Regions from separate parts of the Arthrobacter sp. KNU40 genome, predicted to be linked through region 1. Evidence: riboswitches for the same ligand, from Rfam matches in the RefSeq annotation. Region 1 holds a riboswitch; each other region holds the start of a gene.
What was found. Region 1 has a riboswitch for thiamine pyrophosphate ahead of ACSKT0_RS22155 (ECF transporter S component). Riboswitches for the same ligand answer to the same signal wherever they lie in the genome.
Positions count from the first base shown of each region.

Region 2: it holds a riboswitch for thiamine pyrophosphate, as region 1 does, so the genes downstream of both, thiC (phosphomethylpyrimidine synthase ThiC) here and ACSKT0_RS22155 (ECF transporter S component) in region 1, are expected to answer to the same signal.
Region 3: it holds a riboswitch for thiamine pyrophosphate, as region 1 does, so the genes downstream of both, thiD (bifunctional hydroxymethylpyrimidine kinase/phosphomethylpyrimidine kinase) here and ACSKT0_RS22155 (ECF transporter S component) in region 1, are expected to answer to the same signal.
Region 4: it holds a riboswitch for thiamine pyrophosphate, as region 1 does, so the genes downstream of both, thiO (glycine oxidase ThiO) here and ACSKT0_RS22155 (ECF transporter S component) in region 1, are expected to answer to the same signal.

Region 1 covers NZ_CP195850.1:4,759,596-4,764,472, forward strand. Annotated here, with positions in the region: gene ACSKT0_RS22150 (ABC transporter ATP-binding protein) at 1-1,112, opposite strand, end outside; gene ACSKT0_RS22155 (ECF transporter S component) at 1,112-1,741, opposite strand; TPP riboswitch at 1,816-1,952, opposite strand; gene ACSKT0_RS22160 (NUDIX hydrolase) at 2,155-2,901, shown strand; gene ACSKT0_RS22165 (DUF4235 domain-containing protein) at 2,953-3,213, shown strand; gene mnhG (monovalent cation/H(+) antiporter subunit G) at 3,210-3,680, opposite strand; gene ACSKT0_RS22175 (monovalent cation/H+ antiporter complex subunit F) at 3,670-3,948, opposite strand; gene ACSKT0_RS22180 (Na+/H+ antiporter subunit E) at 3,945-4,511, opposite strand; gene ACSKT0_RS22185 (Na+/H+ antiporter subunit D) at 4,508-4,877, opposite strand, start outside.
Region 2 covers NZ_CP195850.1:3,436,362-3,441,238, reverse strand. Annotated here, with positions in the region: gene ACSKT0_RS16000 (alpha/beta fold hydrolase) at 1-186, shown strand, start outside; gene thiC (phosphomethylpyrimidine synthase ThiC) at 211-2,016, opposite strand; TPP riboswitch at 2,012-2,119, opposite strand; gene ACSKT0_RS15990 (amidohydrolase family protein) at 2,212-3,306, shown strand; gene ACSKT0_RS15985 (VOC family protein) at 3,385-4,263, shown strand; gene ACSKT0_RS15980 (hypothetical protein) at 4,334-4,777, shown strand.
Region 3 covers NZ_CP195850.1:3,283,877-3,288,753, forward strand. Annotated here, with positions in the region: gene thiD (bifunctional hydroxymethylpyrimidine kinase/phosphomethylpyrimidine kinase) at 309-1,829, opposite strand; TPP riboswitch at 1,821-1,917, opposite strand; gene ACSKT0_RS15125 (Rne/Rng family ribonuclease) at 2,064-4,877, opposite strand, start outside.
Region 4 covers NZ_CP195850.1:3,784,161-3,789,037, reverse strand. Annotated here, with positions in the region: gene ACSKT0_RS17565 (DEAD/DEAH box helicase) at 1-217, opposite strand, end outside; gene ACSKT0_RS17560 (RNB domain-containing ribonuclease) at 506-2,020, opposite strand; gene thiE (thiamine phosphate synthase) at 2,058-2,747, opposite strand; TPP riboswitch at 2,774-2,893, shown strand; gene thiO (glycine oxidase ThiO) at 2,885-4,189, shown strand; gene thiS (sulfur carrier protein ThiS) at 4,186-4,422, shown strand; gene ACSKT0_RS17540 (thiazole synthase) at 4,426-4,877, shown strand, end outside.

The DNA.
Region 1 (4,877 bases):
ACGGCGGCAGTCACCGTGCCGGACACCGGCGCCAACAAGCCCGCGAGGGTCAACGCGAAGGTCGATTTTCCGGCGCCGTTGGGACCGGTGATGGTCAGTGCCTGCCCGGCGAGCACTTCGGCGTCGAGTCCGGACTGCACAGGAAGGGGCGGGATGGTTTTGAACCCGCGGCGCCGTGGCCGTTCGCGGGACACCGCGAGCTCCTGCGTGGCGAGCAGCAGCTCCCCAGCGTTCCGGGGGCCGGCCCCCGAGCCATAGCCTGTTCCTGAACGTGGCCGGGTGGCCGGCACGTACCCGGGCACCCACACGCCCGCAGCAATGAGCATGTCCCTTGCTTGAGCCAGAACCGTGTCCGGATCGCCGTCCAGAAGCACCGCAGGCGTCGACCCTCCCGCGGACGAGGAGCTGCCCGGCTGGAGCACCACGATCCGGTCCACGAGGTCTTTCCAAACCGAGACCCGGTGCTCCACCACCACCAACGTGGCGCCGGTCTTGTCCAGGCAGCGGGCGACGGCATCGCGGACCTCCAGTACGCCAGCGGGGTCCAGGTTGGCGGTCGGCTCGTCCAGGAGGATCAAGCCGGGCCGCATCGCCAGGATGCCGGCGAGCGCAAGGCGCTGCTTCTGCCCGCCCGAGAGGGCCGAGGTCGGGTGGTCGAGCGCAAAGTTGCCGCTCGCACTATTCCGCAGCCCGACGTCGTCGAGCGCTTCATGGACCCGCGTCCAGATCTCTTCCCGCGGCACGCAAAGGTTCTCGGCGCCGAACGCGACGTCGTCGCCCAACCGGGAAAGCACCACCTGGGTTTCGGGGTCCTGTTGCATGAGTCCGGCACGGCCCCGCTGGGCCTTCGGCGAAACGCCGTCCACCAGCAACGAGCCGGTCTCGTCGGCGTCGTCACCTTCCTCGCCCAATACGCCCGCCAAGGCGTGCAGGAGCGTCGACTTGCCCGCGCCCGAGGGGCCGAGCAGGAGCACACGCTCGCCTGGGCGGATGTCCAGGTCGAGGGCGTGGATGGCCTGCGTGGTGCGGCCAGCGTGCCGCCAGCCCCAGCCTTGCGCGGAAATGGCGGCGGGTCGCACAGTAGCAGGGGTGCCGGAATCAGGACTGGGCATCAGGAAAAGACGGGCTCCGAGGCGGCCTTGCGGGACGCGAACGCGCTCAGGACACCGGTCTTGGCCAGGCCGCGGGTCGCGATCCAGGACAGGGCTCCGGCAATGACGGCACCGGAGATCGTGCAGAACACGATGTACGCGAGCTTGTCGACGGGTTCGTAGGCGATGTTCCAGCCCCACGGCAGGAAGGAGTCGTTCAAACCACAGAACAGGCCCGCGCCGGCACCGGCCAGCAGGGACACCGGCAGGTTGAACTTCTTGTACATGAAGGCCAGGAAGATGAGTTCCGCGCCGAGACCCTGGAGCAGGCCCGAGATCAGGACCGTGGTGCCGTACTGCGAACCCATGATGAGCTCACTGGTGGCGGCCACCGTCTCGCAGAAAATTGCCGCACCGGGCTTGCGGACGATGAGCATGCCCAGCACTGCCGGAATCATCCAGCCACCGGCGATCAGGCCGCTCAGCGGCGGGTAGCCGGCAGACATAGGCGTAGCAACCAGAGCCATCTGGTCCCATGCCCAGAAGATCACGCCACCGGCGATCGAGATCAGTGCCGCCACGACGATGTCCACGACGCGCCAGTTGTAACCAGGCTTGGTGAGGCCCGGCCTTGCAGAAATACCAGTCATTTTGTCCTCCTGAGGAACAGGAGGGGAAAGTGTTTCCGGTTGCCTGCGAGCGGCTTCCGCCGCGCCGGTCCGGACACTATGAGAACTCGACTCCCTTGCGCCGGTACTAGCCGGATCAGGTTCGAGGGTCTGCGGCTGTCCGCACTCTCAGCGCCCGTCATCCGTACCGCATTGCTGCGAGCCCGACGGCGGCGCTCCCCTGTCGTTATCAATCCACCCTTTTGGGCGTGGTTCAGTTTACACCTTGGCGGGGTTGCGGGCGCTGTGCTGGCCTACGCGGAACGGTCACACGACGGATTCTGCTGGATCACTCGCCGGCCGGACGCGGGCAGGGCCCGGAATGGCGCGGGCGGGCGCAGAAGCTGGGAGAATGATCCAGCAGAATGTGACGCAACGCGGGCAAAGGAGCGGTCTTGGCAGGCATTGACGAAGCGAACAGCACCACGGTGGCCGAACCTAGGCTCGCCGCGAGCGTGATCCTGGTCCGCGAGGCCCCCGTTCACACGGTTCAGTCAGACCCGGAGGTTCCGGCGGATGCCGGGCGCGGCCTGGAGGTGTTCGTGCAGCACCGCGTGACCACGATGGATTTCGCCGCGGGCATGGTCGTCTTCCCCGGGGGACGAGTGGACCAGGCGGACAGCTCCGGCTGGGACTTCGAGGACGACGTCGTCGAGCGGCACACCGCCGCATGGCACCGGAGCAGCATCGCCGTCGAGCCCGCTTCGGCCCGGTTCAACGCCGGCCGGGTGCTGGCGGCCGCACAGCGCGAGGTGTTCGAAGAGGCCGGGCTGAAGCTCGACGCCGCCACCCTCCGCCCGTGGGCCAACTGGGTCACCCCCGCAGACCAGCCCAAGCGCTTCGACACATACTTCTACCTTGCCTGCCCGCTTTCCGGTGCCGAACCAAGGCACCAAACCACGGAAGCGTCATCGTCCTTGTGGATGCCGGTCCGCGGGATCCTGGATGCCGAAGCCGCCGGAACCCTTAAGCTCATGCCGCCCACGTTGGCGCTGCTGGATGAGCTCCTCGCTCTCGGCACGGTGGAAGCGATACTGGCCGAGGACCGTGACATCGTGCCCGTCCGTCCAAAGCCTGGAGCTTTGGAGGAGTTCTTCCGGCTGAGGCGCCAATCCCCAACCGTTGCTCCGGAACTGCCCTGAAGTGGGGTTAGGCTGGGGACGGTCCTGTTTCCTCCCGCAAGGAGTCCCGGAATGAACCTCCTCATCAAGCTGCTCGGCACTGGCGTCAGCATCGGCGCAGGCTTTGTCGGCACCAAGATCGTCAATGCGTTGTGGGAAAAGTCGACCGGCAAGAAGCCTCCCAAGGGTCACGACGACATGGAGGCAAGCCTGCGCTCGGCGCTGACCTTTGCGCTGATTTCGGCGACCGTCAGCGCAGTCATCCAGGTTTTCGCAAGCCGCAGTACACAGCGCGCCATCTCGCGTTTCTCGAAGACGCAGGACATCGTCTAGGCTGACGGCCCGCCGTCCCGGCCGTTCGCCGCTGGGCTCCCGCCGTTCCCGGTGTGGGGCATTGCCGGTCCCGTTTCCTGAGCTTTCTCCGCTGCCCGTTGACCGGCAGCCCGCAGCACCACGGCCTCAAGTTCGTCTATGCTCAGCAACTCGCGGTGGAGGTGCTTGGTCCGGTAGCCTGCGCGGCCCACCATGTGTGCGGATACGGGCACGGTCAGCAGCTGGAAGATCCAGGCCACCGCCAGGATCGGCCACACCCACCATTCGCGCATCTGCAGCCCGATGGCCGCCAAGACGAGGAACAGCCCCAACACTTGCGGCTTGGTGGCCGCGTGCATGCGGCTCATGAGGTCCGGGAACCGCAACAGGCCGATTGCCGCGCCCAATGACATCAGCGCACCAACAATCAGCAGCACTGCGGTGACCGCATCGATCACTGCGTCAACTCCGGTGGCATTAGGAGTCATTGACCTGTCCCCTTCGGTCGGCCACGAAGCGGGCCACCGTCACCGAGCCAACGAACCCGATCAGCGTCAGCGCGACGAGCAGCACGAGGTTGTTGAGGTGCCTGTTGACGGCCATGTCGATGGCCAGCGCGGCGCCCAGTATGGCGAGCAGGACGTCCGAGGCAAGCACCCGGTCCAGCAGGGACGGCCCGACGGCGATCCGGTAGATCGCGCCTGCCGCCGCGAGGCTGAGAATCACCGCCGTGACGATCAGCACGATGTCTTTCATGAGCCAACTCCCCTCGTCGCAGGCCAGCCTTCGGCCTGGAGTGCGTCCATTTCCGCTCGGGTACCCATGATCCGGATCAGCGAGGCCTCCGTGTCCTGGACTTCCTTGCGCAGCTTGGCGGTGTCCACATCGTTGCGGACATTGAGCCCGTGGATATAGAGCGTGGACGTTGAGCGATCCACCTCCACCACCAAGGAACCCGGAATCAGCGAAATCACGTGGCCTGTGGCGGTCATTATGAGGTCGGAATGGCTACGCAGGGGAACCGCGACCACGGCATTGGTTACCGAAGGCCCCCGGAATACCGCGAGGTACATGACTTGGAAGCTCGCGGCCACCACTTTGGCAAGGAACACCCCGGCGAAAGGAATGGCGCGCAGCACATTGAATCGCCCGCTGAGCTCCACAGGAGGCAAGTAGAAGACCCTGGCTACCACCACTGCGATCAGCGCACCGAACACCAAGTTGCCCGGGCTGAAGTCCCGCCAAAGCGCACCCCAGACGACCACTAGCCAGACCAGTAGGGGCAACTCGGTGCGGAACGAAATCCGCTTGCGGCTCACTTGCCACCTCCCGGCACCGGCGCAGCGATCTCCGGAACCTTCGCATTCCCGCCGAGCACGGAATGGATGTACGCAGTACGGTCCAGCATCTGTTCCGCGGAGTTTCCGGCCAATTGGAACAGTGGACCGGCGAAGACGGTCAGCGCCACGCCAAAGACCACCAGCGCGGCAGTTGGCCCCACCATGGTCCGCGGAAGCAGGCCGACTGCTGCCGTGTCCTTGAGGGCGGCGGCCGGGTATTCCGCGTCCTCGGGCTTCCGCCAGAATGCGCGGTTCCAGACCCGGGCAATTGCCAGCAAGGTCAAGAGGCTCGTGACCACGCCGCCCACCACCAAGGTAATGGCCAGGGGTGTCCCGAGGGCGATG
Region 2 (4,877 bases), 1.3 Mb from region 1:
ACACTTGTCCTGACCGGTGGTTGGGAACCCCTTTACGAAGAGATCGCCGGCTACTTGCAGGAAACCGGTGCCCTCCACCGCGTTGCGGCTGGAGGACACCGGCCTCATGATTCAGTTGAAGGAGACCGGATGATCCGGTCCTTCATCGCGGATGTCAGCCGCGCCGGATCAGTGCAAGCTTCCTGATTAGTTCAGGCTTTCCGACGTCGCTCAACGTTTTCCTGCGGGAACCTCGAGCTCGGGCAAGTAGACCTTGCCGCCGGATGCCAGGAATTCCTCGCTCTTTTCGCGCATCCCGCTGTACATTTCCGCGATGGCCGCCTGGGAATCCGCCGAGCCGTATTCGTCGCGGATGTCCTGGCTGATGCGCATGGAGCAGAATTTCGGTCCGCACATGGAGCAGAAATGCGCCGTCTTGGCCGGTTCCGCCGGGAGCGTCTCGTCGTGGAACGCTTCGGCCGTGACCGGATCCAACGACAGCGCAAACTGGTCACGCCAGCGGAACTCGAAGCGGGCCTTGGACAGGGCATCGTCGCGTTCGTGGGCGCCGGGGTGTCCCTTCGCAAGGTCGGCTGCGTGGGCGGCGATTTTGTAGGTGATCACGCCCGTCTTGACGTCGTCCTTGTTGGGCAGGCCCAAGTGTTCCTTCGGGGTGACGTAGCAGAGCATCGCGGTTCCGTAGCGCGCGATCTCCGTGGCGCCGATAGCCGAAGTGATGTGGTCGTAGCCCGGTGCAACGTCGGTCACGAGCGGGCCGAGGGTGTAGAACGGTGCGCCGTCGCACAACTCCTGCTGCCGCTCGACGTTCTCGCGGACGAGGTGGAACGGGATGTGCCCGGGGCCCTCCACCATGACCTGCACGTCGTACTTCCACGCCCGCTTCGTGAGCTCCCCGAGCGTGTCGAGCTCGGCGAACTGCGCGGCGTCGTTGGCGTCCGCCGTCGCTCCCGGACGCAAGCCGTCACCCAGCGAGAACGCGACGTCGTACTTGGCGAATATTTCGCAGAGTTCGTCGAAGTGCGTGTAGAGGAAGTTTTCCTCGTGGTGGGCCAGGCACCAGCCGGCCATGATGGAGCCGCCGCGGGAAACGATGCCCGTCACGCGGTTGGCTGTCAGCGGAACGTAGCGCAGCAACACGCCGGCGTGGATGGTCATGTAGTCCACGCCCTGCTCGCACTGTTCAATGACGGTGTCGCGGAAGATCTCCCACGTGAGCTTGTTGGCTTCGCCGTTGACCTTCTCGAGGGCCTGGTAGATGGGCACGGTGCCGATCGGCACGGGGGAGTTGCGGATGATCCATTCGCGGGTGGTGTGGATGTCGTCGCCCGTGGACAGGTCCATCACTGTGTCGGCGCCCCATTGCGTGGCCCACTGCAACTTGTCCACTTCTTCGGCGATGGAGCTGGTGACAGCCGAGTTGCCGATATTGGCATTGATCTTCACCAAGAAGGCCTTGCCGATGATCATCGGTTCGGATTCGGGGTGGTTGATGTTGTTGGGGATGATGGCCCGGCCGGCGGCGACTTCGCTGCGGACGAGTTCCACATCGCAGTTTTCGCGAAGTGCAACGAACTGCATTTCGGGCGTCACGATGCCCTGCTTGGCGTAGTGCATCTGTGTCACGGTCTTGCCGTCGACGGCGCGGCGGGGCACCGGTTGTGCGCCCTTCCACTCTGCGGAGGCGGCGCCGCGGCGCACGGCCGACTTGCCGTCGTCGAGCAGGTTCCGTTCGCGGCCGCTGTAGGCCTCGGTGTCACCGCGGGCTTCGATCCACTCGCTCCGGAACGGCTCGAGGCCGACCACAGGATCACTCCCGGGCCCTGCAGTCCGGTACACCTGGAAAGGCGTGTTGGCCTCGCCGTTGGGGGACGGCTCCAGGGCGATTTCAGTCACCGGAACCCGGATTCCCGTCTCGGCATCCTCCAGGAACGCGAGGGAATGCGACTTGAGGGATTGTGTCACCTCTTGCGGCGATCCGTTTTGGATAGGGCTCAGCTGTGATTCTTTGGTGCTCAAAGGATTACTCACTTCCTTCGCCGGCATTACCCGGACAGGTTCAACGGTCGCAGGCTGCGTCAGCCTGATCTCAGCCCTTGCAAGGGCCCCCGTGTGGTCGTAGACGAAGCTACCACAGCAGAGAGCTCCTGAGACAGATGTGACCAGGACAGCTGTGACGGGGCCGGCGACGGCGTCGGAGTCTAGGGTGGAATCATGGCGGAAATCATCGAATTCAGCGGCACCGTCCTCACCGGGCCGGAGGAGGAACGTCGCGGCCTCTGGTCGGTCAACGGACGGTTGACCTTTCTGCGGCCTGCTGCCGCACCGGACGTCGTCCTGGCCGGATGGGTGCTGCCCGGCCTTGTCGATGCGCACTGCCATGTTGGCTTGGGCAAGGGCGGGGCCGTCGACGACGAGACTGCGCGCCTGCAGGCGACGGCGGACCGGGACGCCGGGACGCTCTTGATCCGCGACGCCGGATCCGCAAGCGACACGCGGTGGCTGCAGCGCCGCACGGACATGCCGAGAATCATCCGCGCGGGCAGGCATATCGCGAGGCAACGCCGTTATATCCCCGGGCTGGCCGAAGAAGTCGAGCCGGAGGATCTGGCGGAGGCGGTGCGCAAGCAGGCGCAGTCCGGAGACGGCTGGGTCAAGATCGTCGGGGACTGGATCGACCGCTCCGCCGGGGATCTCGGCCCGTCCTTTCCGGCCGCCATCGTCAAGGACGCCGTCGCCGCGGCACACGACGAGGGAGCCAGGGTAACTGCCCATTGCTTCGCCGAAGGGACTATCGACGACATGCTCGACGCCGGCATCGACTGCATCGAGCACGCCACCGGCCTCCTGCCGCACCATATTCCCCGGCTGTTGGACCAGGATTTGCCGATTGTCCCCACCCTCATCAACATTGCGACCTTTCCGGACATCTCGAAGCAGGCGGAAGCGAAGTTCCCGCGATACGCCGCCCACATGACCATGCTGTGGGAGCGCAGGCATGAACGCGTCGCCGAGGCATTCGACGCCGGAGTGCGGGTGTACGCCGGGACAGATGCCGGCAGCGTCATCAAGCACGGCCGGATCGGTGAGGAAATCCTGGAATTGCATCGCGCGGGCCTTCCGGCGGCCGCCGCCCTCGATGCCGCCTGCTGGTCCGCACGCGAGTGGCTGGGGGCCGACGCCATCAGCGAAGGTGCCAGTGCCGACGTCGTGCTCTACGCAAACGATCCCCGCGCGTCCCTTGAGGTGGTGCTGAATCCGCGATGCACCGTGCTGAGGGGACATATTTCAGGGAACGCCGGGCATTAGGAATAAATTGAAGCTTCAAGTAATTTAGATAGATAGAGGTAGCCGAAGGGCGGCGCCACAAAAAGCCGGGAGTTTAACATGACCATCGCATCCAGCCAGGATCTCCTTCCTGCCGAACTCACCATGGGTACTGTCATGCTCAAAGTGGGGGACATGAAGCTCATGGGCGACTACTACCAGCGGGCGCTGGGGCTGGACGTGGTCGCCGAACAGGATGGCGGGCTCTATTTCGGCAGGCTCGGCAAGCCGTTGGTGCACCTCGCGCCGGCGTCCGGGCTCCAGATTCCGGGTCGCGGGGAGGCCGGACTGTTCCACACGGCTCTGCTGTTCGAAGACCAATCCTCGCTCGCCGCGACTGTTGCCTCCGCCGCGCAATACGAGCCCCACGCTTTCGTCGGCAGTGCGGACCACCTGGTCAGCGAGGCCTTCTACTTCACCGACCCTGAGGGCAACGGCATTGAGCTCTACTACGACAAACCCCGCGAAGGCTGGGAGTGGAACGGCAGTTCGGTCGTCATGGACAGCCTGCCGCTCCCGCCGCAGCGCTACCTCCAGCAATACCTGAGCGAAGCCGCGGTCGCGGGCCAGCACGAGGCCGGCGCCGGCGTCGGGCATGTCCACCTCCAGGTGGGCGACGTGCGGACCGCCCATGATTTCTACGTCGACACCCTGGGCTTCGAGCAGACCGCCGGCTGGCACGGTCAGGCCTTGTTTGTCTCCGCGGGCGGCTACCACCACCACATGGCCATGAATGTCTGGAACAGCCGCGGTGCAGGTCCGCGCAAGGACACACTCGGCCTCGGCGAGGTGGTCATCGAGGTTCCGTCAGGAGACGACGTCGGCGCGCTCGCCGACCGCCTCAAGGTTGCCGGTATCGCGTCCCACCACACGGGCCAGGAGTTGCGCTTCGAGGACCCGTGGCGCAACCGGCTGCGGGTCGCCGTCCGCTACGCTTGATCCGACGACGTGGCGCATTTCGGCCGCCGCGCCGCAGCTCCGTTGGCACGAACGAATGAGAGTACTTTCCATGGGCTTTGCTGAAATCTTTGTTGCCACCCACGATGAAGCACTCAAGAGGGCCGCTGCCCTGGAGAAGGGCAGCGACGTATCCGGCGCCGCAGTACGGATCCCGGGAATCAGCGATTTCGAAGTAGAACAGCTCGGCGACCTCGCCGGGACCGCCGTGCATGCAAGCGGGGCCGACTATGAGCTTTCTTTGGTGGACGTCACCAGCGACGCCTTGCTGGGCGTCCCCGAAGCCATGGTGCGCGCCCTGTCCGAGCTCCTCAGCTACGAGACCGAAGGGGAGGGAAACGTCCTCGACGACGTCGCCGAAAGCTGGGCGGCCCAAGAGGACATGCCCTTTGATGCCCAACAGTCCCGTCTGTACGTCCAGCAGTTGGCGGCCCTCGCGAGCGACGTCGAAAAGGCGGAGCGGGCCGGTCTTTACGTCTGGTCCGCAGGCGAGTAACCCCGCAGTAAACCGGCCGCACGGACTGCGCGTTCGAAATACTGTCCGCCATCTGGCACAATGGACAGGTACTCGATCCGCACGGCCCCTCTCTCCGTGT
Region 3 (4,877 bases), 1.5 Mb from region 1:
ATGAGTCATCCCTCGAATAGTTCCAAATGGAAGGTAAGTTCCAAATGAACGGTTTCTAGGGGCATAACCCAAGTGTTGGCGTAAGCACCGAAGATCTAGATTACGCTAGTTTCGCCTTCGGCTGCAAATGAGGCCAGGTCCGGAGGCTGCCACGTGATGGCTGCCACAGACTGGCTATGTCGCCATCCGGTACCGTGCCCGTCCACCTTACCCTGCCTGCGGGGAAAAGCTCGGATCCTGACGCCGACACGCAGCAGCGCCCGCCGGAACAGGCGCTTCATCCGGCGCTTCCGCGCCAGGAACCGGGATCAGCCGTGCAACCTTGGAGCATCGAAGAACGCCGTTTCATACCGGCAGGATTGGGTGAAAGCCTCCATCATTGCCGTGCGCTCCCCTGGCGACGCGGCCTGCGCAGCGGCATCCGTGATGTCGATCGCCTTGCGGGTGGCCTCGGCGAATGCTTCGTCGGCGTACGTGCGCAGCCAGTCCGCGTAAGGGTGCTCGTCCGACGCTCCCGCCTGAATATAGCCAAGGTGGAGCTGCTGTCCCACTTCGGCGTACAACCAGTAGCAGGGAAGCACGGCGGCCAGCAGGACTGCATAGCTGCCCGACGCCGACGCGGCCAGCAAGTGGTCCACGTAGGCCTTGGTGACTGGACCCAGTTCTCCGCTTACCTGGCGTCCGCTGAGCCAATTCCGGTGCAGCTCGGACTCGACTTCAAGGCACATCTGCGAACCGCGGGCCCAGAACAGCTGTTCGGTTTCGCTGGGCGCGAGGGCGCTTGCCCGCGCCAGGACCCGGGAATAGCCGTTGAGGTAGATCGCATCCTGCGAGAGGTAATAGCTGAACTGCGCTTCGCTGAGGCCGCCGGTTTGCAAATGCCGGATGAAGTCCAGGCCATAAATGGCCGCGAGTTCCGTTTGGGCGGCGTCCCACATCCGGACGGCAAAGTCCCCCGGATGAAGGTCCTGCTGGAGCGCGTGGAAATGATGGATCGGCCCATTGCCCTTCCCCACTTCCAGCACCTCGGACTGGGTCAGCGCCCCCTGAAGCCAGGGCTTGACTACGCGCAAGGCAGACTCCCAATCGCCGAGCCGTGCCTTGGCCGTCGCCATGGCCGACGACAGGGAACATCCCGTGCCATGGCTGTTGCGGGTCTCCACGCGTTGACCGGCGAATTCCACCACGTCCTGGCTCAGGACTCCTTCGGTGTTGACCAGGGCGTCGGGGCAGCCCTCTCCCTGCAGATGGCCGCCCTTCACCAGGACGGTGTTTCCGCAGGCTGCAGCCAGGCGTTTGCCTTGCTCCAACGCTGATGCCCAGTCAATGGCAACAGGCTCGCCAAGCAGCATGGCCAATTCAGGAAGGTTGGGGGTCACCAGGTCAGCGAGGGGCAGAAGTTCCCGCAGCGCGGTTTCAGCGGACTCCGCCAGGAGCCGGTCGCCACTGGTCGCGATCATCACCGGATCCAGCACGACGACGGCGGGGCGCGCCTCGCCGAGCCAGCGACGGACTTCGTGGATGACGGCCGCGTCCCCGAGCATGCCGATTTTGACCGCATCGACGGTGATGTCGTCGCTAATCGCATCCAATTGCTGGCGCAGGAATTCCACGGGAGGCACATGGACGGCCGTGACGCCCTGCGTATTTTGTACCGTGAGCGCCGTGATCACGGCCATGCCATAGCCTCCGTTGGCCGCAATGCTCTTGAGGTCTGCCTGGATCCCGGCACCACCCGAAGGATCCGAGCCGGCAATGCTGAGGACCCTCGGGATAGCTCGCTGGATGGCCTTGAGCGGGTAGACGGCTGATTGCGCTGAAACAGTCATGCAAGACATCCCTTCGCCGGTGCTAACCGGACAGGTTCAACGGGTCTGGTCTCAGCCGGCTTGGTGCGCGGCACCCCGTGTCAGTCCCCTAGCTTAACCCGGATCACGCCTCGCCCGCTGAAATCGCCCTTTGCAACCGGATTCTCGGAGTCCGGTGAATTGGCCGGCAACGCCGAAGCCCCGGTGGTTTCCACAGGAGCGGAAACGGCCGGGGCTTCGGGCAGGAAACTGCGGTTAGAGTTCGGACTTGGGCACGCCGACCCCGAGGATGATCGGTTCCGCTGCCGCCGTCGACTTGGCTGGAGCAGCGTCCGTCGCCTTGGCCTCGTGCGCTGCCCCACCGGAGGCGGCCGCGGCAACCTCGTGGTGCTCAACGTTGGTGGCGTTGGCGGCACCCTGGGCCCGGCTGGCGCTGCGGTTGCGACGGCCTCGGCGTCCGCGCGAACCCGCTTCCGGGGATTCTCCGCTTGCAACGGCCGCGGGGGTCCCCGCGGGCGCTTCCTCGGCCTCAGTTGCCGTCGTCGCAGTGTCGGGAGCTTCTCCGAGGCCCGCGAATGCCTGTGCCAAGAGGTCCAGGCTCATGGCAGGTGCACCACTCGCTGGCTCCTCTTCGTGGTGGACGAAGGGCAACGCAACTTCCTCGCCGCCGAATCGCAGCACAGGCTTCGAACGTTCCTCGCTACTCGAAGCAGCAGCAGGAGCCTGGGCCGGGGGTGCCTGGACCGGGGTTGCTTCTGCTACGTGCCCGTCGGCGAGCAATTCCGCCGTGTGGTGGAGCTCGTCGTCGTGCAGGTGGGCTGCGTGGGCTGCCGCCGCGATGGTGGCAAGGGCTGCGCGGGTGGCCGCCTGGCGGTTCGGATCGGTGGATTCCACGCTGTGGACCGGCACAGGTGGGGTGATCGGGAGTTCGGCAGTTCCCTGACCGGTGCCCCTGCCGCGGCGACGCTTGCGCTGCTCGGGGCGGACGGTCGGCTGTGACTCCGTGCGTGGGTGGTGGTGTTCAGCTGCCACCACGTTGGCCCGACGGTGCTCCACAGGCTCGTCGTGCGTGACGATTCCCCGACCGGCGCAGGTTTCGCACTGCTCGCCGAAGACTTCCAGCAGGCCCGTGCCCATGCGCTTGCGCGTCATCTGGACCAAGCCAAGGGACGTCACTTCGGCGACCTGGTGCTTGGTGCGGTCCCGGCCGAGGCACTCGACCAAGCGGCGCAATACGAGATCGCGGTTGGATTCCAGGACCATGTCGATGAAGTCGATGACGATGATTCCGCCGATGTCGCGCAAGCGCAGCTGACGGACCACTTCCTCGGCAGCCTCAAGGTTGTTCTTGGTGACGGTTTCCTCGAGGTTGCCACCGCTGCCGGTGAACTTCCCGGTGTTGACGTCAACAACCGTCATGGCCTCGGTGCGGTCGATGACGAGCGAACCACCGGAGGGCAGGAAGACCTTGCGCTCCAATGCCTTGTGGATCTGTTCGTCAACGCGCCATGCCGAGAAGATGTCCTGATCCGAGGTCCACTTTTCGAGGCGTCCCACCAGGTCCGGCGCCACGTAGGTGACGTAGGCTTCGATGGTGTCCCAGGCTTCGTCGCCGGAGACGATGAGCTTGGAGAAGTCCTCGTTGAAGACGTCGCGGACCACCTTGATGGTCAGGTCCGGTTCGCCGTACAGCAGTTCCGGCGCCAAGATCTTGGTGGACGTGGACTGGCTTTCGATGCCTTCCCACTGGGCCCGCAGGCGGTTGATGTCGTGCGTCAGCTCTTCCTCGGAAGCACCCTCCGCGGCGGTGCGAACAATGACGCCCGCGTTCTCCGGGAGGCGGTCCTTGAGGATCTTCTTCAGGCGGTTGCGCTCGACGTCGGGCAGCTTGCGGGAGATACCGGTCATTGACCCGCCCGGTACGTACACAAGGTAGCGGCCTGGGAGCGAAATCTGGCTCGTCAGGCGTGCGCCCTTGTGACCCACGGGGTCCTTGGTGACCTGGACCAACACGGAATCGCCTGATTTCAGGGCGTTTTCGATCCGGCGCGGCTTGCCTTCCAAGGTGACGGCATCCCAGTTGACTTCACCGGCGTACAGCACGGCATTGCGGCCGCGTCCAATGTCGACGAACGCGGCTTCCATCGACGGCAGCACGTTCTGGACCTTGCCCAGGTAGACGTTGCCGATCAGGGAATCCTGCTGTGTCTTGGACACGAAGTGCTCTGCGAGCACGCCGTCTTCCAGGACACCGATCTGGATCCTGTCGTCGCGCTGCCGAACGATCATCTGGCGGTCGACGGACTCACGGCGGGCCAGGAATTCGGCCTCGGTGATGACCTGGCGGCGGCGGCCGGTCTCGCGGGACTCGCGGCGGCGCTGCTTCTTGGCTTCAAGGCGAGTGGAGCCCTTGACGCTCGTGACGCGGTCGGAGCTGCTGGTGGACTCAACGTGTGCGCGGGGGGCACGGACACGCGTGACAGTGTTGGGGGGATCGTCGTCTCCGCCACCCGTCAGCTCCAGGTCCTGATCGCCACGACGACGGCGCCGACGCCGGCGGGAGGTTACGCCCTCTTCGAGGATTTCCTCGGTGCCGGCTTCTGTCTCGTCCTCGGATTCCGCGGACGTTTCTTCTCCCGTGGCTTCATCGCGCTCGTTGCCCCGGCGTCCACGACGCCCACGGCTGCGACGGCGACGGCGGCTGCCGGCTTCGTCCAGTTCGTTGTCCTCGGAAACTTCTTCGGCGTCAGCCTGCGGTTCCTCTTCGACGACGGCCGGCCGGGCAACGGCGCTCAAGTCCGGCGCCTGGAAGATCATGGACGTGACGGAGCCAGGTTCCATGAACAACGAAGCGATCGGGCTTGCGGCTTCCGCCTCGACGGACGGTTCCCCGGTGGTTTCCTCGAGCGCGATTTCCGCGACCACAGCGTTTTCTTCGCCCGGCGCAACCTCGGCAGGCGGTGATTCAACCGGGGCTTCCTCGGCGACGGGTTCGGGGCTCTTCGCCCTCGTCGCACGACGGCGGCGGACCGGCTTCTCGGAGGCAGCTTCGGCTTCTGCCGCTACTTC
Region 4 (4,877 bases), 980 kb from region 1:
GACCGCCTAGGGCGACCGGGAGCGTCATGGACTGGATGGGGAACGGGTGGGTGATTCCGGCGTCGGCGAGGGACTCAACGATGTCGGCGCGGACGTTGTAGTCGGCGAAGGTCTTTTCTGCGATCTCGTGGGGTGTTTCGTCCGAGGAAATGGTTTCCTCGGGTTCGATTGTTTCGGTTCCGTCGGTCAGAACTTCATGGGTGTGCAATTCACTCACAGTGGAGTTTTCCTTATTCATTTGGGCTGCGCTGCGTGCTCAACGGTTGTGGCAGGGCCGTTCCGGAGCACGGATGGGCGCAAGCAAATCCAGTGGAAGCCGATCGCGGGCTATCTAAATACTGGCACTGGGGACCAGTTGGTGTATCTCAAGATCGCGTAGGGGCGGGCTTGTTGATGTCAAAAAATTAACTGAATCAACGACCGGGCATCCATTACTACTCACTCAGTCTAACGTCTGGGCGCGATAATCCCCGGATCCCGGTCCCGGGCCTGCGAACGGAGTGCGCTACGGGATCAGTTCGAAGGTGATTTGGCGGGTTGCAATGTCCGCGTCCAGCAGTTTCACACGGACCTTAGTGCCCGACTCCATTTCGCCGTCGCAACGAGCGGTGACTGCCGGCTCGGCGATCTGGACGATGCCGTAGGGGCCGTGCGGGGCTCCGTTCCCATTGCCATTACCGTTGTTGCCATTGGCGCTGTTCCCGTTACCGTTTCCGTTGTTCTTGGCGGGCTTCGATCCGGAAATCACTACGGCGTCGAATTCCTGTCCGATGTGGTTCACCAGGAGCGCTGCCTCCACCGTGTCCAAGGCCAGGCGTTCCATTTTGGCGGCAAGCTGGTCGGAAGACGCCATGATCACCGGCAGGGTCGGCAAAGCATTCCGGGCCCATGCAGGGATCTCTGTTCCATTACTCAGAGCTTCGCAGATGACCAGCACAAAACGATCGACAAGCCGGCGCAACGGCGCGGTGGTGTGGGCATAGGGTGCCCCGATGGCTGACTGCATGACGCTGCCCGGTACCTCGCCGTCGAAGGGTGTGTAGCCGGCACCACGGAAAAGCAGCCCTGCTGAATGGAGGATGGCCAGTTGCCGGGGGTCCTTGGCATCGAGGGTCCGCAGGTACGCTCCATAGCTCGTCCCCTCGGTCCAGGGCTTGCCGAGCGCCCCCGTTTGCCGTTTGAAATGGAGCAGCGAGCGCTCATCGGGGGCCGGCATGGTGCGCAAAATCCCCACTTTGCCATCGAGCATCAGCTGGGCGGCGGCCATCCCGGTCATGAGCGAAATCTGGGCGTTCCAGTCCTCAACCGGCAGCGAGGGGGCTGCGACGATCCTGTACCCCCCGCCGTCGGGCAGTTGGACGATTTCCTGTTCAGGCATGTTCAGGCTTGCGCCGCCGCGGCGGCGTTCGAGTTCCACCCGCTTGAGCCCGACCTCCTTGAGCAGCTGCAGGATGGGATCAGCCCTTCCGGAATCGATCTCCGCCTGCACACCCTTGTAGCTGAGTTTGGCGCGGCTGCGTACGCTTGCCCGACGCACGGAGACGGTGCGGAACTCTGCCTCGGCATCGAGTTCGAAGTCCCACACGAACGCGCCGCACGTCTGGCCGGCCAACAGGCTTCCGGCATGCTCGCTGATGATCTCGGGGTGCAGCGGTATGCGGCCGTCCGGGGCATAGTACGTTTGCCCGCGGTGGCGGGTCTCGGCGTCGAGCGCTCCTCCCGGGGGTACAAAGGAGGGCACATCGGAGATGGCGTAGAAAACCCTGTAACCATCGCCGGACCTGTCTATAAAGAGGGCCTGGTCGAGATCCGTGGAAGAAGCCGGGTCGATCGTGATGAATGGAACATCCGTGAAGTCCTGCGCCGGCAGGGCGTGTCCGGAAACCGCGGCTTCAGCGTCGCGCAGCGCTTCAGCGGGATAACCTGCGGGCAGCTCGAGTTCAGTCCGCAGCGCCGCCAGCGCTTCCGCAAGCTGGTTCGACGTTTCGCTGACATTCGGGGCTATCCGCTGGTGTGACACGAAAGTCAGGGTAACTCCAAAATCTCGCGGCGTCTCGCTAGGCCGCCGCTGCGTCCAGGGCAGCCAGGAGCGCCTGGGCAGCTGCCGTCGGATCCTGCGCTTCGGTGATTGCCCGCACCACCACGATGCGGCTGGCGCCGGCCCTAACTACCTCTTCCACGTTGCCGAGATCGATCCCGCCGATCGCAAACCAGGGGAGCACGACGCCCCCGACGGTCTCTTCGTCTGCCTGCTTCACCGCGTTGGCAGCGTACTTCACCAGATCGAGCCCGACGGCGGAGCGTCCCGGCTTCGTGGGGGTGGCCCACACCGGCCCGACGCAGAAGTAGTCCAGGCCGCTGCGGCCAGGCGACGCGGCGATGGCGGCGTCAATCTGTTCCGGCGTGTGCGTGGAGAGGCCGATGATGGTGGGGTCGTGGAGCAATTTCCGGGCAGAGCGCAGCGGAATGTCCTTTTGGCCGATATGGAACACCGGCGCGCCGGAGAGGGATGCTACGTCCGCGCGGTCGTTGACTGCCCAGAGACGGCCGTGACGATGGGCCACGGATTGCAGGATCTCCAGGAGTTCGAGTTCTTCCGCCGCTTCAATCGTCTTGTCGCGCAGCTGGATGATGTCCACGCCGCCTTCGAATGCGGCATCGACAAACTGCTCAAAATCACCCTGTGGTTTGCGGGCGTCGGTGCAGAGGTACAGGCGGGCGGTGGTGTGGACATCGTGCTGGGTCATGGAAACAGAGTAGTTCCTCTAAACTGGGCAGGTACCGCGGGAGCCGCGGCGGCAGTCACAATCGCCGCGCGGCTGAGAGGGCTTCAGCGCCGACCGCTTGACCTGATCCGGCTAATACCGGCGTAGGGAAGGACTCCATGGACGAAGTGAACAGCCAGCACGAACCCCTGCGCGCGGATGTCGCGGTGATCGGGGGCGGTGTCATTGGCCTCGGCATCGCGTGGGAAGCCCGCAGATCCGGCCGTTCGGTTGCCCTCATCGATCCCGCACCAGCCAGCGGCGCTACGTTCGCGGCGGCGGGAATGCTGGCGCCGGTCAGCGAATTGCACTACCAGGAAGAGGACCTCCTGGAGCTAATGCTCGAATCGTCGGTATTGTGGCCGGACTTCGAACGCAATGTGACCGGCTCGAGCATCGGCCGCAGCACGGGTTACCGTACGACGCCGACCCTCGCCGTCGGCGCGGACGCTGCGGACCGCCGGGCGCTCGCCGATCTCCGGGATGTCCAGCTGGCCAATGGCCTGGTGGTGGAATCCGTGCGGTTGCGCGAGGCGCGGGAGCGTGAGCCGCTGCTGAGCCCGCAGATTTCCTGCGCCTTCGACATCCCGGGCGACCACCAAGTGGATCCACGCCGGCTTTCGGCCGCGATTCTGGGCGCGCTGGCAGACCACCAGCCCGGCGATTCCAGCTGGATTCCGGGGGCCGATGACGGTTTTGCGATCCACGACACTGCGGCGGGCCTCCTGTGGGAGGACGGGCGCGTCGTCGGGGCCGTGCTCGGCTCAGGAATCGAAGTGCTCGCCACGGAAACAGTGGTAGCCAACGGACTGGATGCCGCCCGCTTGAACGGCCTGCCGGAGGGATTGTCACTCCCGCTGCGTCCGGTCTATGGCGACATACTGCGGTTGCGCGTCCCGGAGCACCTGCAACCCCTGGTCACCGCCACGGTCCGGGGAATGGTGCGCGGAGTGCCCGTCTATATCGTGCCCCGCGACGACGGGACGGTGGTGATCGGCGCGACGCAACGTGAAGACGGCTTGTCGGCGTCCGGGGGATCGGCCAACCCGGTGTCAGCCGGTGGTGTGTACCAATTGCTCCGCGACGCCCAGGTACTTGTCCCGGCTGTGGCCGAACTGGAACTTCTGGAAGCAACTGCCCGAGCGCGCCCGGGCACTCCGGACAATGCACCGCTGCTGGGCCGCGTGGAAGGTCGCGAAAGAACCGTGCCCGGCCTCATCGTGGCCAGCGGCTTCTTCCGCCACGGCGTACTCCTCACTCCGGCAGCGGCGAAGATCTGCGTCGGGCTCATGGACGGCACCGCGGATCCCCGGTGGAACAAATTCCGCCCGGACCGCTTCTCCCACCAGCTTTCAGCGGCACGGGCCTCAACAGACGGCCCATCGGCCGGTACCTCAAATCCCCTTCCGAAGGACCACGCATGAACATCAAATTGAACGGCGCAGACCACACACTGAGCGACGACGCGTCTGTCACCACCCTCGTCAGCCACGTCACCGGACGTGTTGTGGACTCCAGCGGCCAGGCGGCTGACGGACGCAAGATCGGCGTCGCCGTCGCACGCAATTCCGAAGTGGTCCCGCGCAGCCAGTGGGCTGCCACCGCGCTCGCAGAGGGCGACGAACTCGAAATCGTTACCGCAGTACAGGGAGGCTGAACCATGACGACAGCAAGCACACACGAAGCAAGCACCCGAACCGACGCCCTGGTGATCGACGGTGTCGAGTTCGGCTCTCGCCTCATCATGGGCACCGGCGGAGCCCCGAGCCTGGACGGCCTGGGGGCGGCGTTGCTGGCCTCGGGCACCGAACTCACCACCGTTGCCATGCGGAGATACTCGCCGACCGAAACAGGTTCGCTCTTCCAGTTGCTCGTGGACCATGGCATCCGTGTCCTGCCCAACACGGCCGGCTGTTTTACCGCCAAGGATGCTGTCATGACAGCCGAGCTTGCACGGGAGGCGCTGGAAACGGATTGGGTGAAGCTCGAGGTCATCGCCGACGAACAGACGCTGCTGCCTGACGCAGTGGAGCTCGTGGACGCAACGGAGAAGCTGGTGGACCGCGGCTTCAAGGTCTTCGCCTACACCAACGACGACCCCGTGCTGGCGCT